3 linked regions of the Microbulbifer sp. A4B17 genome follow. The protein of the gene in region 1 interacts with the protein of each later gene in a pairwise test. Links are inferred from orthologs where the notes say so. Each region holds a gene or a part of one and is shown in the gene's direction. Other genes may lie near its edges. The genes, in order: rlmN, ftsZ and malT.

Region 1 (5,966 bases):
AAGTGGACTGATATTCACGATATTGCCATAGAGCTGAGCGAAGCTCACGAGGATGTGGACCCTCTGACGGTCAACTTTGTCGACCTGCGCAACTGGGTGATGGCGCTGCCCGGATTTGATGACGACCCTGAGCGCTGCGGAGAGAAAATCCTCGAGGCGATCCAGGCTGCCTGGATCGAAGAGCAGGAGTAACCGGCCTTTGGGGGCAGTATTGGCAAGAGAGTACAAAAGTCGATCAATACCCCGTATAATCCGCCGGCCGCGAAATGCGGTGATCAAAAATTGAGTACCCCCGGTGGGTATGAAAGGAATATCAGGGAAGAGCAACTGAGCAGGTTGCTCTTTCTTTATGTACGGAGCCTCTGAACAACTCCGCAACAATTCCGCAACACCTCTGCGGGCCTTCAAGGCCCGCCCTGTGGGGCTTACAGAGTTGTTCAGAGACTCCTAAGTTAAGTTACAAAAAATCAATTTGGAGATAACCATGGCCCTGGAGCGTACCCTTTCCATCATCAAGCCGGACGCAGTAGCCAAGAATGTAATCGGTGAAATCGAGAGCCGTTTTGAGAAAGCTGGCCTGAGCATTGTTGCCATGAAGATGGTTCAACTGTCCCGCGAAAAAGCTGAAGGTTTCTACGCTGAGCACAAAGAGCGTCCTTTCTTCAAAGACCTGGTTGACTTCATGACTTCCGGTCCAGTTGTTGTACAGGTTCTGGAAGGTGAGAACGCTATCCTGGCAAACCGCGACCTGATGGGTGCTACCAACCCTAAAGAAGCTGCTGCTGGCACCATCCGTGCTGACTTCGCTGACAGCATCGACGCCAACGCTGTACACGGCTCCGACTCCGCAGAGTCCGCTGCTCGCGAAGTAAGCTACTTCTTCGCCGACGACGAAATCTGCGCGCGCGCTTAATCCGCGCCACAAGTCGCACCGGTCTGTCTGGACCGGTGCAATTCTTCCCCCGAGGTGAAATGAATGACCACAGAGAAAACCAACCTGCTCGGCCTTTCAGTAGAAAAGCTGGCCGCCTTTTTTGAATCATTGGGCGAGAAGCGCTTCCGCGCTGTTCAGGTTTTAAAGTGGATTCACCAGAACGGGGTTGATGACTTTGCAGAGATGACCAATGTCAGCAAGGCCCTGCGTCAAAAGCTGGCGGAAGTGGCCGAAGTCCGTGCCCCGGAAGTATTGAATCAGTGGGATTCCGCCGATGGCACACGGAAATGGTTAATTAAAGTCTCCGGTGGCAATGCTATCGAGACTGTCTATATCCCCGATGGTGATCGCGGCACCCTGTGTGTCTCCTCCCAGGTGGGCTGTTCCCTGGATTGCAGCTTTTGTGCAACTGGCAAGCAGGGCTTTAACCGCGATTTAACGGCGGCAGAAATTATCGGGCAGGTCTGGATTGCCTGTAAATCTTTCGGTCAATTGGACCCGAAAGGACCACGCAAGGTTACCAACGTGGTAATGATGGGCATGGGTGAGCCGCTGCTCAATTTCGACAATGTGGTCGATTCCATGAACCTGATGATGGAAGACAACGCCTACGGCATTTCCAAGCGCCGCGTCACCCTGTCGACCTCCGGTGTAGTGCCCGCACTGGACCGCCTCGCCGATGTTACCGATGTGAGCCTGGCGATTTCCCTGCATGCGCCCAACGATGAATTGCGCAACGAGCTGGTGCCGATCAATAAGAAATACCCAATTGCAGTGCTGTTGGATTCTGCCAAGCGCTATATTGAGCGCATGCCGGATACGCACCGTAAAATGACCATTGAATACACGCTGATGCGCGAGGTAAATGATCGCCCGGAGCACGCTGAGCAACTGGCAGAACTGTTAAAAGATATTCCGGTGAAAATTAACCTGATCCCTTTTAACCCGTTTGAGCTGTCTGACTACCAGCGAGTGAGCAACAACGCCTTGCGCCGTTTCCAGCAGATTTTGCTCGACAAAGGGTATACCGTAACCGTGCGCACTACGCGCGGCGATGATATTGATGCGGCCTGTGGTCAGCTGGCAGGCAGTGTTAACGACCGCACCCGCCGTTCTGAGCGTTACCGCAATGCGGAACGCCCTGTCAGGATGATGAACTAATCGCTAATAATTTGTGAAACTGGTTGTCAATTTTCTGGCAGCCAAACAGGTTCAGGTCTTGTCTTTTCTTGTATAAATTATTGTACGGCCTGAACGTTCATTTCTTTTTTATTTTTCCCTGTCAACGGAATTGCCCTGTCTAACGTTTAACGCTCTAGGAAACTTTACCCTGGATGGGAGTGTTAGATATATGCATACCGTTAAACTAAAACGATCTTATTTTTCTTATTTGCAATTGGCTTGCAATATCCCAATGGCGAGTACAGTGGGTATCCGCTGGTGCAACACCTTCAGCAGGTATTGTGGCACTGAAGTGATGCAGTAGCCGCACCTGCATTTCCACTGTTAATAAAAGCACCATGTTGCTAGAGCATGCCTTCCAGTCACTTTTTTGATCTGGAACAAATTTCAGTGGACTCAGGCCCAAGTTCCCGAATAACGATATATAGAGACATTAGTGCCTCTGCGTATTGCCGAAGTAATTGATAATTCATTTATTTCTTGGGATCTGGAATAAAAAAATTATTGAAGGGACAGTTCAATATTTATGAACGATAAAAAAAAGCAATTTACTCTATCGCCGTCAGTACTGGCAAAGCTTATGGTCATATCCATATTTCTTTTGCTTGCTGGTTGTGGCGGCGGCAGTTCCTCCAGTAGTGGTGATGGGTCAACTACCGAAACTGGTAGTGGTTCCAGTTCCGGGGATAGCTCCGATGCAGGTGATGATTCCAGCTCGGATTCAGAGCAGGGTACTGTCGTTGCTGAGTTGATCGCAAACCCCTTCTCCGGCACCAGTATCGGGCTTTCCTGGGAGGACTCTGAAGAGACTTACACTATCTATCGTGATGGAGAAGCAATCGCTGAAACTACCGATAACTTTTATGTCGATGAGGATTTATCAATAAATACAGAATATACCTATTGGGTCGGTGTGGGGGATATTGGTAGTGGAACTGACAGTGTTGTTACAAAGACACTGGTTAATAACACTAATGATGGCCTTAGCAATGGTGCTGATGCCGATACTATTGATAAGCGGATCGTTGATTTTGAAGAGTGCCAAAATGCGCGTACTGCGATAGACGTTGCCGATGATAGCCTCGATAGCTGCTTGCAGGCGGTACTGGATGAGGTGGGAATGGCGGAGCAGTTAGAGGATATGCGCGCTTTTGCTGCCAGGGTAAGGAGTGAGCAAGACCCAGCGATGGTTGAGCTGGGAATGCGTTTATTTCACAGTAAGAGCCTCAGTGCCAACGGCGATACTTCCTGCTCCTCTTGCCACCATCCAGCAATAGGCTGCGCTGGTGACGATCTCTCTATGCCCATCGGCGTTAACGCTGTTGCCCCCGACACGCTGGGCCCAGGGCGATCCGATGGTGAGAACGAAGTGCCGCTGGTGGCGCGCAATGCCCAGCCTATCTGTAACGTTGGGCTCTGGGATAATGGGCTCTTCTGGGATAACCGAGTTAGCCTTACCAGCGACGGGGGTCTTAGAACTGACTCAAGGGATGTAACCAATAATACCGAAGCGGCAGTAGGCACGGGGACTCTGGCTCTTATGATGGCCCAGGCGCATTTTCCCGTAACGGATGCCGCTGAGATGGGAGATATTTCCGAATTTGGTTACGACGAAAGTAGTGATGACGGGCTTACCAATTACCGCGAGGAGTATCTCGTAACAAAGCTCAACCAGGAATCCTGGGGCCCCTTATTTACTGATGCTTATGGCGACTCCGATATCGACTTCAGCAGGATTGCACAGGCGATTGCTGCCTATGAGGCGGTCTATATTTTTATCGACAACCCCTTCTTTGACTATGTCGACGGAGAGCTGAACGCTTTGGATAATGACCAGAAGCGTGGAGCAATCACCTATTTTACCCCCGGTTCTGGCTGTAGCATATGCCACTCGGGTGCCTTCTTTACTAACCAGGGGTTAAGAGTTGTCAACTATCCCCAGATTGGTGTCGGCAAAGATGAAAGTGGTAGTGGTGCTGATTGGGGAGGCGCTGTCCTGGGGGGGTTCCGTGTTCCAACTCTGCTCAATGTGGGGATAACTGGACCCTGGGGGCATGCTGGGCAGTTTGGTTCCCTGGAAAGAAATATCGAGCATTATGCCGGCCAAGCGGATTCGGTGTCCCGGTATTTCGCCAACAGTGAAATGTGCGACCTGGATCAGTTTGATGAACTCGATGACTGTGCGGCGAAAGTTGCTCCCAACGGCCTGGAATTAACCGAGGCAATACTGGCGATAGATGGCGACGCATCTCTTCCTATAGATGAAGATGAAACCGAACTTTTGGCAGCATTTCTTGAGGCCCTCACCGATCCGGATGCAGCGAATATCAATTCAAATGCAATCCAGTCCCTGATTCCACCCCGCGATGGTGGTCCCGATGGGATGCAGCTGGATGCAAGAGACGGGGCTGGCAGAAGTCTATAGTACACGGAGCGCTGACTCACTTGGGGGATAAACATGTTGGCTGCGTTTTATTGTGGACATAAGTTGAAATAACCGGCCAGCTGTCAACTACTACTTTCAAAGCTGCTAGAAATTATGAACAGCTTTTTTGCCTGTTATATATTTTTTGAATACAGTTTGTTTCTGCTTCAGGCTCTTCTCACTTTCCATCTTTGTAAAACATCGGTAGAAATAGTTGATGGGACTAACGGTCGCGAAGAGCCAAATTTAAATATTTAATTTGTGTGCTTGCTTGAACAAGTGATGTGGTTATTAGTTTTTATTAAAGCCTCGGTTGTAAGAGCGTATGTAATGCTCTATTGCGACTTTCTTAGCAGTTCTTCCTCCTTTAAGTCGATACAGTAGGCCTAGCTATTATTCACTTAAGGGACTTGTCTGTGCCTGTGGCAAGGCGGAAGTTACCTTGTCTCAATTTAAGTGAACTTTAATTTGCGGTTTTATTTGCAATTACTCAGTAAGTGTTTCCTTACCCTTTGGCGTCAGTACTGGCACTTAGGTCTGTATTTGCTGTCCAGAACCCGGGATAAGAAAAGGTCATTGACGGGCAGGTCAAGAACTATGAACGCTGATAAAAATCAATTAACACTATCGCCGACTGCGCTGGTAAAGCTGTTGGTCCTACCTTTATTTCTTGTGATGGTGGGCTGTGGAGGAGGTGGTTCCTCCAGCAGCGATAGTGATTCATCCACAGAGACTACAGATACTGGAAGCGGCGGAGATTCTGGCGATGATTCCGATGATGATGGTAGCAGTGATTCTGATAACGATAGTGATGATGGCACCGATTCAGGGCAGGGGATCGTTCCTGCTGAATTGATTGGCAATGCATTTTCCGGCACCAGCATCGGCCTTTCCTGGGAGAGTACTGGTGCGACCTATGTAATCTACCGGGATAATGTGAGAGTTGCGGAGACCGCTGAGGGGTACTATGTCGATGAAGGTCTCTCGGTGGATACCGAGTACACCTATTCGGTAACTACCGGCGATGTCGACAGCGAGGACGAAACAGCCAGCGTCACAGCCAGAACATTAGTGAATAACACTAATGATGGACTCAGTAATGGCTCAGATGCAGACGGTGCTGATAACCGGACTTCTGATTTCGACGAATGTCAAAATGCACGTTCAGCCGTAAATATTGCTGATGGCAGCCTCGACAGCTGCTTGCAGGCAGTTTTGGAAGATGTTGGTATGGCTGAGCAGTTGGAAGATATGCGCGCATTTGCGGCCCGGGTGAGAAGTGAGCAGGACCCTGCCATGGTGGAGTTGGGTATGCGCCTGTTTCATAACAAAAGCTTGAGTGCCGATAGCGATGTATCCTGTTCCTCTTGCCACCACCCGGCAATAGGCTGCGGTGGGGATGATTTATCCATGCCGATTGGTGTC
Region 2 (6,005 bases), 2.8 Mb from region 1 along the record:
CATTCGCAGCTTGAACTCTCACGGTATAGTTGCCATCAAGGATCGAGAAGTTACTCAACAGGATCTCGATCGTGTTATTGATGCGGCTAGAGCTGTCGCTATTCCGGCGGACCAGAAAATTTTGCATACGCTTCCCCAGGAATACCTGATTGATAATCAGGAAGGGGTAAAAGAGCCTTTGGGAATGTCCGGTGTACGTCTCGAAGCAAAAGTCCACCTGGTTAGCGGCGCAGTGAATGCTGCGCAGAATATTGAAAAATGTATTCGCCGTTGTGGCCTGGAAGTGGAGGATGTCATTCTTGAGCAATTGGCCTCAAGTTACGCTGTCCTCACTGAAGATGAAAAAGAATTGGGAGTGTGCATGGTAGATATTGGTGGGGGAACTACCGATATCGCAGTATTTACTGGCGGCTCTATTCGGCATACCGGTGTGATACCGATTGCTGGAGACCAGGTTACCAATGATATTGCCATGGCCTTGCGGACACCGACACCGCACGCAGAAGATCTGAAAATCAAATATGCGTGCGCATTGGCAAAGCTCGCTCGCGAAGGTGAAACCATCAAGGTGCCAAGCGTTGGTGATCGCGCGCCCAGGGATTTATCCCGACAGGCATTGGCCGAGGTCGTTGAGCCGCGCTACGACGAATTGTTTACATTAGTACAGGCGGAGTTACGTCGCAGCGGCTTCGAAGACTTGTGTGCGGCGGGTGTAGTACTTACCGGCGGCTCTTCAAAAATGGAGGGCGCAGTTGAACTGGCTGAGGAAATTTTTCATATGCCGGTTCGCCTAGCAGTGCCTCAGGGTATTGCAGGTTTGACGGATATCGTCAGCAACCCAATTTATTCCACTGGAGTTGGATTATTGATGTATGCGATGCAGCAGGAAGAGGCTCGAGAGGGCAAAATACAACCTGTGCGCAACGATAATCAGTGGTGGGACAAGGTAAAGCACTGGTTTCGCGGAAATTTGTAATAGAGTGCAACCAGATTTAGCCATCCCATGAGGGATTTTTTTTAGGCATGGCTGTAAAATTCGACATGAGCAAGAAAGGGGAACAGCAATGTTCGAACTAGTTGATAGCGTACAGGATAAGCCTGTCATCAAGGTGATTGGTGTCGGCGGTGGCGGTGGTAATGCTGTTAAGCATATGATCGCCAATGATGTTGAGGGTGTAGATTTTATCTGTGCAAATACCGATGCACAGGCTCTCAAAGATATTGAGGCTCGCACTATCCTGCAACTGGGTAACACAATTACACGCGGTCTGGGTGCGGGTGCAAACCCGGACATTGGTCGCCAGTCCGCGCTTGAAGATCGCGATCGTATTGCTGAGGTATTAAACGGTGCGGATATGGTGTTTATCACTGCCGGTATGGGCGGTGGTACCGGCACCGGCGGTGCGCCAATTGTTGCTGAGATTGCAAAAGAGCTCGGCATCCTCACCGTTGCAGTGGTCACTCGTCCATTTAAGATCGAAGGGCGCAAACGCACTGTAGTGGCTGAAGAGGGAATCCTTGAGCTGCGCGATAAAGTTGACTCCCTGATTACTATTCCCAACGATCGCTTGTTGGAAGTACTCGGCAGCAAGATCACAATGAAGTCCGCATACAAAGAAGCGGATAACGTTTTGCTCGGTGCTGTTCAGGGTATTGCCGACCTGATGATTCGCCCGGGCATCATGAACGTAGACTTTGCCGATGTACGCACCGTAATGTCTGAGATGGGTATGGCAATGATGGGCTCCGGTTCAGCCGTTGGTGAAAACCGTGCGCGTGAAGCTGCAGAGAAAGCAGTACGCAGCCCGCTGCTGGATAACGTCAACCTGGCAGGTGCTCGCGGTATCCTGGTGAATATCATCACCGGTAGCGAAGAGGCGGGCTGTCAGGAACTGACCTTGGGTGAATACTCAGAGGTGGGTGAGATTGTCCAGGAAATTGCCTCCGACGAAGCGACGGTAGTGATCGGTACCGCTGTGGATGACAAGCTAGGTGATGAGATGCGAGTTACCGTGGTGGCGGCGGGCCTCGGAGAGGGTACCCCGGCAGCGCGCCCGGCCAAGGTGGTGGATAACACCCGCCGCCCGGAACCCCGCGAGCCAGTTCGGGAAACCCGTGAAGCTCGCGATAGCCACAGCGCTCACGCTGGCCACAGCTCTGCAGGATTGGCAAGCCGCGAGGCTATTGATCCGCGTCCCCGTGCTGAAGCGGAGCGTCCCAAGCGCCCAGCTTCTACTCTGAACCCCGCTGATGCGGATATGGAGTACCTGGATATTCCCGCCTTCCTGCGCCGTCAGGCAGACTAGGGAAAGGGTACCGCAGAGGCAAGAACACCGCTCATGTCTGCCCGGCTCCGGCTGGGTATTGCCGCTGCGGTGCGGCTTTTATTCGGGTCCACCTTGTCGAATGGGTGGGCCCTTGCTTCGTTTGTGTGAATTTTAATCAGAACTGGCGGGTCGCAATAACTATCTAAAATAATTAACAATTATTAACAGCGCTTGTGAAGCTTACGATCTTAAAATGCTGTCATAGCGACATGCGTTGGCGCTGCAATCTTTGCTTGATCTATCCTCTATAGGTAGGTGGTGCACAGTTGTAGTGACCACTCGCCCAGAATTGGTATTGGCGTCGCAATTGTGCTAGTATCGATGGCTTGCTGCGCCTCAGGGGCGTGGTCCACCGACGGGGAAAAGATAGTTTCATGATCAAACAGCGCACGCTTAAGAATGCTATTCGCGCCACTGGCGTAGGTCTGCACACTGGCAAGAAAGTTGTACTTACCCTTAAACCAGCGCCCGTAGACACCGGAATCGTGTTCCGTAGAACCGATTTAGATCCGGTTGTTGAAATCGAGGCTCGTGCGGAAAATGTCGGCGACACTCTTCTTTCGACCACCCTGGAAAAGGGTGATGTTCGCATTGCTACAGTAGAGCACTTGCTCTCGGCAATGGCGGGCCTTGGTATTGATAACGCGATTGTCGAGTTGTCAGCCCAAGAAGTGCCCATTATGGATGGCAGTGCCGGCCCATTTGTTTTCCTTATTCAGTCCGCAGGTATCCAGGAGCAAGCGGCTCCGAAAAAATTCCTGCGTATTAAAAAGCCAGTAACCGTAGAGGATGGCGATAAAGTAGCCAGCTTCCTGCCTTTTAATGGCTTTAAAGTTTCTTTCACAATCGATTTTGACCACCCGGTATTTCAGGGGCGTAACCTCAGTTCATCTGTGGACTTTTCCAGCACTTCTTTTGTGAAGGAAGTGAGTCGCGCCCGTACCTTTGGTTTTATGCACGAGATTGAATACTTGCGCTCCAAAGGCCTGGTTCAAGGTGGCTCCCTTGATAATGCAATCGTGATTGACCAGTACCGCATTTTGAATGAGGGTGGATTGCGTTATGAAGACGAATTTGTGAAGCATAAAATTTTGGATGCTATTGGCGACCTTTACCTCCTTGGCACCAGCCTCATTGGTGAGTTTAAGGCCTATAAAGCAGGCCATGCACTCAACAACAAATCCCTCCGCAACCTGATGACACAGAAGGATGCCTGGGAAATGGTCACCTTTGAAGGTGAGCAGGAAGAGGCTCCGATCTCTTATATCAAGCCTATTTTGGCAGTTTGATACTTTTGCAGGAAGCCGGCATTATAGTGCCGGCTTTTTTGTATGATTGTTTCACAGAGAAAGCCTGTAGATTTTTGGTATTCTTTTTGGTTTGGCACCTCACCTTATAGTGGGGACTAACGAAAATTAAAAATGTCGAACTCCTCACAGCCCCTATGAAAGTAATCCTGGTCAATGAGCGCGGTGCGACTCGCAGCTTTAATTTCGGCAGCTTGAGTAAAGCTCTGTTGGGCTTGTGTCTGCTGAGCCTGCCTGTGGGGGCATTTTTGCTGGGGGCCAACCTGCCGGTTACCAAAACCGATCTGTTTGATTCCCGAACTGCCAAGGCTTGGAGCCGCGCCCTGCGCAAGCAGCAGGACGAAATTGCTGAAGCCGATAGGGAGGCGCGGGAGCAGCTCGCAGCCCTCACGCTTAAACTCGCTGAGTTGCAGGCACGTTTAACTCGCCTGGATGCGCTGGGTGAGCGTTTGACCTCTGTAGCCAATCTCGATGAAGGGGAATTTGAGTTTGGCAGTGCACCGGCTATCGGTGGACCGGAAGATACCGGAATTGCAGGCGCATCCGAACTGCCATATCAGCCACCCGAATTCCTAGATGTTATTGGAGATCTCTCTCACCAGATTGAAGATCGCCAGATGCAGTTGAATACGCTCGAATCCCTGATGGCTAACCTCAAGCTCGAGGATGAGCAATTCCTGGCAGGCCGCCCTATCAGCAAGGGGTGGATGTCCTCCCGCTATGGTTATCGTACCGACCCTTTCACCGGCCGCAGAACCTGGCATAAGGGTGTGGATTTTGCTGGCAAGATGGGCTCTGACGTTGTTTCAGTAGCTGCAGGCGTTGTTACCTGGGCCGATGAGCGTCACGGCTATGGCCAGCTGGTGGAGATCAATCACGGTAATGGCTACTCCACTCGTTACGGGCATAACAGTGAGCTGAAAGTGGGGTTGGGTGATGTAGTCAAGAGGGGCCAGGTCATTGCCCTGATGGGCTCCAGTGGCCGCTCTACCGGGCCCCATGTCCATTTCGAGATTTACAAGAATAACCGCACGGTTGATCCGGCCACCTATATCCGCCGCACAGGCAGATAAGAACTATCCTTCCTTTACGCGTAATTGTTGGCAGCTTGGCATAAGAGTTGCCAGCGCTTGCGCCTTCCTGTTTACTTGCACCCCTCGCATAAAGGAGCGTCGGTGCATTGATCTGCCCGATATTAGCGCCGACAGCGCAAATAAGATAAGTGGTTTCTAGATAATGATTGGCAAACTGATTAAATCGGTCTTTGGTTCAAAAAATGACCGCGAGCTGAAGCGCATGCGACGCGTCGTGGAAAAGATCAATGCTCTGGAAGAGGATTTTCAGAAGCTTGACGATGCAGGCCTGCGGGCTAAAACAGATGAGTTCAGGCAGCGTCTCGCTGATGGGGAAAAGCTCGATCAAATTCTGCCCGAAGCGTTTGCCGCAGTGCGCGAAGCGGGCCGCCGGACTATGGGCATGCGCCATTTCGATGTCCAGCTGATAGGCGGTATGACCTTGCATGAAGGGCGCATCGCAGAAATGCGCACCGGTGAAGGTAAAACCCTGGTTGCAACCTTGCCGGCATATCTTAATGCATTAGAAGGTAAGGGTGTTCACATTGTTACGGTGAATGATTACCTCGCTGCGCGGGATGCCAATTGGATGCGCCCGGTGTATGAATTCCTGGGTATGACTGTGGGAGTTATTGTTTCCCAGCAGCCGCCGGAAGATAAAAAAGCAGCATACGAGGCTGACATCACTTACGGCACCAATAACGAGTTTGGCTTTGATTACCTGCGTGACAACATGGTGTTGCGCAAAGAGGATCGTACACAGCGTCCTCAGAATTTCGCTATTGTGGATGAAGTAGATTCGATCCTGATCGATGAAGCCCGTACCCCGCTGATTATCTCTGGCGCTGCTGAAGATTCCTCTCACCTTTATATGGCGATGAATAAGCTGGTCCCTCAGCTGGAGCGCGCCGAAGAAGGTGGCGAGGGCCACTATACGGTTGATGAAAAAACCCGTCAGGTTGAACTTACCGAGCAGGGGCACTTATTGATCGAAGATCTGCTGTCACGCAGCGGATTAATGAAAGACGATCAATCACTTTACGCCCCTGGGAACCTGGGTTTGTTGCACCACGTGCATGCGGCTCTGCGCGCTCATGTACTTTTTAACCGCGATGTGGATTACATAGTGCAGAATGGCCAGGTGGTTTTAATTGATGAGCACACCGGCCGGACTATGCCCGGTCGTCGCCTCTCCGAGGGCCTGCATCAGGCGTTGGAAGCAAAAGAGAGTGTTCAGATCCAGAGTGAGAGCCAGACCCTCGCCTCCACAACCTTCCAGAATCTTTTCCGCTTCTACC
Region 3 (6,477 bases), 3.4 Mb from region 1 along the record:
CACTATCAGTGTTCCGATAGGCGTAATGCAGGGAGAGCAACTCGCGCTCTAAATTATCCCGGCGCCACAAAAGGCGCTGGTAATGCTGCTCTATGCGGTATTCGGCGAGACCGCGCTCGTAATTCTGTAAAAACAAATCAGCAGTAGGGCCAGTGCAAACTCCTTGGTAATTACGTCCCCTACGCCCCTGGTGATAGCCATTTTCTGCAGTGCAGTAAGTCTCTATACCCTCTTCATGGCCCTGCAGCCATGCATCGCTATCCACATGCATGTCGTAACTGTCACACTCTTGGGCAATATCGTACACCAGCGACTGTGAGCGACCGCGAGCGCCGTCTTGCAGGCCCCGCTCATACCAGAGCCCCGCGCGGCACTCCTCTTCGGAAATTACTGCGCAGCCGCTTAACCCCAGCACCAGCAAAACGAGAAAAAGACGTATTTTTCCTGCAAACATAAAATGGGACTCCCGGCGCTGTACTTCCCGCCTGTTATTGGAATCCAGGTATCACTTAACCAAAGCGCTTGTCGGCGACAAAAGGATTGGTTTGGCGCTCCTGGCCAAAAGTGGACATGGGGCCATGCCCCGGTACAAATTGAACCTCATCACCCAGCGGCCATAGGCGCTCTTTGATAGAGCGAATCAGGGTATCGTGATCTCCCTGGGGAAAATCCGTACGCCCGATCGAACCGGCAAACAAAACATCTCCCACCAGAGCCAACTGGCTGGGGCGGTGGAAGAAAATCACATGGCCGGGAGTATGGCCCGGGCAGTGGTGCACCTCCAGTTCCTGATCCCCTACAGTAACCGTATCTCCCTGCTCCAACCAGCGGTCTGGAGTAAATACTTCGACAGCGGGGAAACCAAACATCTGCGCCTGCATGGGCAACTGCTGAATCCAGAAATCATCGCCTTTATGCGGCCCCTCTATCGGCAGCTGGAGCTGCTTGGACAACGCCGCAGTGCCGCCTACATGGTCCAGGTGGCCGTGGGTGAGCAGGATTTTCTCCAGCTTGAGACCGCGCTCCTCCACCGCCGCCAGAATCTTATCGAGATCGCCACCGGGGTCGACAACAGCCGCGCGCTTACTGTCTTCACACCACAGCAACGAGCAGTTTTGCTGGAAAGGAGTAACCGGAACCAGGTGATATTGCAGCGACATAAAAAAACGGCCCTTCATCTTTTACAGGAGACTGTTGAGGTAATTGGGGATTATACCGCGAGAGCCTGCTGAGAGGGTTGAGGATGCCGATGAGCGGGCTTATTCACTGTCTTGAGCAGGGAGCGCACATCCTCTATCAGCTGCTCAACAACTATCGGGTTCCGCCAGTAATCCTCAGGGGGCGAGGGAAAAGCCACTGAACTCAAAGCGCCGTGATCGCTCAGCGAACAAGTCTCATAATCACGGCACACCGCCTGGTTATAGGAGGGGCTCAGGGGTTTAAGGGGCCAGCCAAACAGGTCATTGGGGTGATAAAAGTTCTTCCAGCGAAAATTGTATCCCCGGGTATTGGAGGTGACCGCCTGAATTTGCTCCCGCGGTCGATCGGCACACCACAGGGGCATTGTCGGCCCCAGGGTGTACCAATGGCTCAAGGTCTTGAGGCGCAAAAACCTCTCACGCGCCGACCCTCTGTGAACTCCCGCGGGACCGCCTTCACGCCAAACACCGCAACTGACATTGGGCCGCTGGGCGTCCCAGAGGTAATTAGATAGGTTGATACAACCCACCGAATGGCTGATCAATATCACCGGAGCCCGGTCATCAACCTGATCAGCGGCCTTGGCCAGCGCCGCATAGATCTCGCGCTGGGTCTTTTCGTAGTTGTTATCCCGACGATCCACATTGCCGGACTGCGCCGCTGTCTGCGACATCCCCAGGAGTAAATATTTTCGTGCACGCAGGAAGTCCAGTTCGCGTTTCTGCATACTCTCAAAGGTGCGTTCGATATTGCTCTGGAAGTGCTCCAGGCCGGGTAATTCAGCGCAGTAGAGACGCGACCACTCCTCCCCAAGCTCGGTTTCCAATGCCGAAAACAGTGGCTTTGCAAACGTGTTATCCACAGCCCCCATACCCGCAGCAGCAAGGATTACGATATCCGCCATGGCTTCCTCTTCTTATTATTCTATCGGCGCCTTCGCAGCGCTCGGCTTTTTTAATTGAATGAACATTGATGAAAACCCGCACAAGGGGCATTCTCACTGCCAAAGAAAAATCGAAAAAATACTGAAAGTGGCGCGAGGGGAAGCTGCACAGTAATGCATCCCTTTACGAGCCGGTGTGGATACATCACAGTAAATATGAACTAACGTACCCACTAGTGAGCCGCAGAAACTGCATTGCGACGGGTTGAGATGACCGATTTAACCCGAATAGTAATATACTGCCCAAAGCTAAACCGGCGCCACTCCAATTTGCCACCCAAGAGGCGGAATCACCAGAAAGCTGGCCTATTACAGTGCTGTAACAATACCCGGGTCCTGGTGCATAATAGTGGCTGTACAAAAATCAAACATTTATAACAGTCCCTCCCGCAGCGATGCTTTTAACTTCCAAATACAGCCTGCCGGATTGCCCCGAGCACGCCCTATCGCGCCCGCGCCTGCTGTCGGTTCTGAACCAATGCCACAGCGATCAACTGCTGTTGGTGACGGCTCCTGCGGGATATGGCAAGACCACGCTGGTTACCTCCTGGGCCTCACAGCAGGACAACCCGGTCGCCTGGTATACGCTGGATGCCAGTGATAATGAACCGAGCCAATTCTGCCGCTACCTGGTGGAAAGCGTGCACAGGGCGACCGGCAATGGTGTCCCCCAGACTCACCAGTTGTTGTCCGCGCCCCAGCGCCCGGACCCCTCAACCCTGGTGAGCCACCTGCTGTCGGAACTGCGGGGCCTGCCCAGCGAACTGCGCATCGTGCTGGACGACTACCACCAGATCGACAACCAGCAGGTGCATGACACTACCCGCTTTTTGTTGCGCCATGCCCCCGCCGGTGTCGGTATTGTTCTCACCAGTCGCAGCCAACCGCCCCTGGGCCTGGCCACCCTGCGAGTTCAAGGGCGATTACTGGAATTGGGCAGTAATGAGCTGGCCCTCAACATTGAGGAAATCGCCACCCTGCTCATGCAGCGCCTGCCGTTTAATCTCGACGGCGACCGCGCAGCCCAGCTGCATCATCTCAGTGAGGGCTGGCCCCCCGCCGTTCAGCTATTCACTTTATCCGTGCGCGACAGCAACGAAGTGGATCGCTATCTGGCAGAGCTGGAGCAGGGCCACAGCCATATTCTCGACTACCTGGCTGAGGAAGTACTGGAGCGGCTGGAACCCCAACTGCGCCAGCTCCTCTCCTGCACATCGATCCTCACCCGGGTTAATGCCCAACTGGCGGAGCGCCTTACCGGTCGCCAGGACGGTCAGCAGTTGCTGGAAGAGGCCGCGCGTCGCGGGTTATTCCTGCAGGCGCAGGATTCAAGCCGCCAGTGGTTCCGCTTTCACCCGGTCTTCGCCCGCTTCCTGCAACGGCAAATTAATGACCGCGAACACTTGCTGCAACTGCACAGCACTGCCTGTGATACCTGGCAAGAATTAGACCAGCCGGTGGAGGCCCTGCGCCACGCCCTGGCCGGCGGCGACCGCGAGCGGTTAAAACAACTGCTCAACGATCGAGGGGAACAGCTTCTGCGCGCGGGGCAGTCGCGCCTGCTGCGGGACTGCCTAGACTGGCTCGGCGACGAAGCCCTGCAACACAGCGCCCGCTTTACCCTCCTGTCCGCCAAAATGGCGCGGGAGAATTTTGAATACGACCTGTGCGAGAAAAACCTGGCGGCCTCCGAAAGCTGGCTGCAGCGGGAGGACCCGGCACAGTGGCGCGACTTTGAAGGCGCCTTTGCCACCATGCGCGCCCAAGTGGCCATTGCCCGAGGGCAGACACTGCAAGCCAAGGAGTATGCTGAAGAAGCCCTGGCCCTACTCCGCGCAGACCAGCTGGGCGAGAGAATCTCTGCTCTGCTGGTCACCGGTGAGACCAGCTTCTGCCTGGGTGCCTTGCAAGAGGCCAACCGCTATATGCAGGAAGTTGAAGCCCTGGCGATCGCCGAACGGGATATCCCCAGCGCCGCCTGGGCCATCTGCCAACAGACAGAGATCGCCTTTGCCCAGGGCCTGCTGAAGAAAGCGTCCACGCTGCAGGAGAAGGTGCAGACCCTCGTGCAGAAAAATCACCTATCCACACTGCCCATCTCGGAATTTGTGTGCCGGCTGCGCGGCCAGCTGCAATGGGAGTCCGGCGATCTGGAAGGTGCCGAGCAATCCGCCCGCCGAGGTATGCAAATCAACCGCCGGGTCGGCGAGCACTGGCTGCTGCCAGAGTACACCCTGCTGTTAAAAATCGCCCAGGCCCGGGGGGAGAAAGAGGAATCCCTGGAGTGGCTGGAGCGTATCGAGCGGCTGCTCACAGACGGGCGCTACCATCGGGACTGGATCGCCAACGCCGATGCCACCCGCATCCGCACTTGGCGCGCCCTGGGCAATCAGCAGGCCATCGCCAGCTGGTTGGAACAGGCTACTCCCGTCGCCGACAGACCCAGCAATCACTTTGAACAGTGCCACGGGCGCAACCATGTGCGCGCGATGATTGAGCTGCACCACTGGTCCGATGCCAACCGCCTGTTGAGCCGCCTGAAACAAGTCGCCAACGAGTGCGGCCTGGAAACAGATCGCCTGCGCAACCGGGTGCTGGAATCCCACCTGCTGTGGCTGCGGGAGCAATATCCCCAATCTGTGGAGGCTATTAGTGAAGCCTTACTTCTCTCCCACGAACGGGATTTTCGCGCCAGCTTCCTGCAGATCGGCAAACCTTTAATCGTTATCCTGAAAGCCGCCCTGGAAAATGGCCTGGGAGATGCGGAGTCCTGCAAAGCCCAGCAACTGATCAAAGCGGCACAACAGCAGCCGGAGCTGGACGGTGGTATTCGCATCGAACTAGATGACACCATTATCCGCGAGATACTGGCCAGCGATGCCGTGCCAGACTTCCTGCGCCACTCCCCACTCACCCCGAGGGAGTGGCAGGTACTCAATGCGATTCACTCTGGGCTATCGAACGAAAAAATCGCCCGTCACTTTAAGGTGGCGCCGAGCACCATCAAGACCCATATTCGCAGCCTCTACCAAAAGCTGGACGTCAAGGATCGCCAGGAGGCCATCGCCCTGGCCGAGCAAATGCTTCGCTCGGTCCAGGACAAGCCTTAAACAGTCCTGCTCCAGCGGCACAGGGACGTGCCCACTATGCTCCTCATCCCCCGCCCGCCGATACCAAGCCACCCCAGGCCGGTCACCCTTTACCCCCCTCTCCCCCCTAGCCGGGGAGGAGGAAGCCCGCCAATGACTGCTCCATACTTACCCTATCCTTTAAAGGTGGACTATCTCCACATTTCAAATAATGAAACAAGGCAGTAATCCATGAGCGGCAACAGCTATGAGTGGTGGCGCAATAGCGTTATTTATCAGATTTACCCACGCAGCTTCTGCGACGCCAACGGAGATGGCATCGGTGATATTCCCGGAATTACGCAAAAACTGGATTATGTAAAATCCCTCGGCGTAGACGCCATCTGGATCTCACCCTTTTTTAAATCGCCGATGGTGGATTTTGGCTATGACGTTGCCGACTACCGGGATGTAGACCCTATTTTTGGCAACCTGGAAGATTTCGACCGGATGATCGAAGCGGCCCACGAGCGCGGCCTGAAAGTGATTATCGACCAAATCCTCAGCCACACCTCGGACCAGCACCCCTGGTTCCAGGAAAGTCGTGCCAACCGCGACAACCCCAAAGCGGACTGGTATGTCTGGGTTGATCCTAAAGAAGATGGCACCCCTCCCAACAACTGGGTCTCCGTATTTGGAGGAGGCTCCTGGCGCTGGTGTACCCGCCGCCGACAGTACTATTTGGCCAACTTCCTCAAAGAACAGCCGGACCTGAATGTTCACAACCCGGAAGTCCAGGAGCAGCTGCTCGCCGATATGAAATTCTGGCTCGATCGGGGTGTAGATGGTTTCCGACTGGATGCGGTCAACTTTATTTTCCATCAGCAGGCCCTGGGCAATAACCCGGCGCGCCCGCTCAAGCTTGACGAGAAAGGCCTGCCGCCAGTCAATCACTACGACTACCAGTGGCACCAGAATGATAAATCCCAGCCGGAAAACCTGGTGTTTCTCCAGCGGGTACGGCAGTTAATGGACCAATATCCCGGCACTGTGACCGTAGGTGAAGTTGGCGACGACAATACCCATAAAATCATGGCCGAGTACACCACGGAAAAACGCCTGCACATGGCCTATTCCTTCGATCTATTGACCGAGGATTGCAGTGCGGGCTTCCTGCGCGAAACTCTGGAAAAAAACCGCGACGTAATCGAGAAGGGCTGGCCCTGCTGGTCGATCAGCAATCACGATGTACCCCGCTCAATAACC

What was found.
Region 2: the proteins of rlmN (region 1) and ftsZ interact in binary tests that used the Escherichia coli proteins (3 or more experiments, as listed by UniProt). The link is inferred for Microbulbifer sp. A4B17 from one-to-one orthologs.
Region 3: the proteins of rlmN (region 1) and malT interact in binary tests that used the Escherichia coli proteins (3 or more experiments, as listed by UniProt). The link is inferred for Microbulbifer sp. A4B17 from one-to-one orthologs.

The regions. Positions count from the first base shown.
Region 1 is NZ_CP029064.1:1,042,565-1,048,530, forward strand. What follows is about bases 265-3,035. They hold rlmN (23S rRNA (adenine(2503)-C(2))-methyltransferase RlmN), read left to right. Parts: upstream 265-976; coding sequence 977-2,095; downstream 2,096-3,035. Other genes in these bases: ndk (nucleoside-diphosphate kinase), read left to right, coding at 485-913; BTJ40_RS04615 (cytochrome-c peroxidase), read left to right, coding at 2,643-3,035. Also shown: Fe-S cluster assembly protein IscX, read left to right, coding at 1-192; more of BTJ40_RS04615, read left to right, coding at 3,036-4,541; BTJ40_RS04620 (cytochrome-c peroxidase), read left to right, coding at 5,139-5,966.
Region 2 is NZ_CP029064.1:3,838,331-3,844,335, reverse strand. What follows is about bases 376-3,185. They hold ftsZ (cell division protein FtsZ), read left to right. Parts: upstream 376-1,064; coding sequence 1,065-2,306; downstream 2,307-3,185. Other genes in these bases: lpxC (UDP-3-O-acyl-N-acetylglucosamine deacetylase), read left to right, coding at 2,702-3,185; ftsA (cell division protein FtsA), read left to right, coding at 376-976. In the rest of the region: more of ftsA, read left to right, coding at 1-375; more of lpxC, read left to right, coding at 3,186-3,616; BTJ40_RS16875 (M23 family metallopeptidase), read left to right, coding at 3,772-4,707; preprotein translocase subunit SecA, read left to right, coding at 4,871-6,005. UniProt on the Escherichia coli protein: Essential cell division protein that forms a contractile ring structure (Z ring) at the future cell division site. The regulation of the ring assembly controls the timing and the location of cell division.
Region 3 is NZ_CP029064.1:4,470,578-4,477,054, forward strand. Bases 2,172-5,453 are described here. They hold malT (HTH-type transcriptional regulator MalT), read left to right. Parts: upstream 2,172-2,538; coding sequence 2,539-5,253; downstream 5,254-5,453. In the rest of the region: BTJ40_RS19600 (DUF2799 domain-containing protein), read right to left, coding at 1-454; BTJ40_RS19605 (MBL fold metallo-hydrolase), read right to left, coding at 510-1,160; BTJ40_RS19610 (hypothetical protein), read right to left, coding at 1,211-2,104; BTJ40_RS19620 (alpha-amylase family glycosyl hydrolase), read left to right, coding at 5,464-6,477. UniProt on the Escherichia coli protein: Positively regulates the transcription of the maltose regulon whose gene products are responsible for uptake and catabolism of malto-oligosaccharides.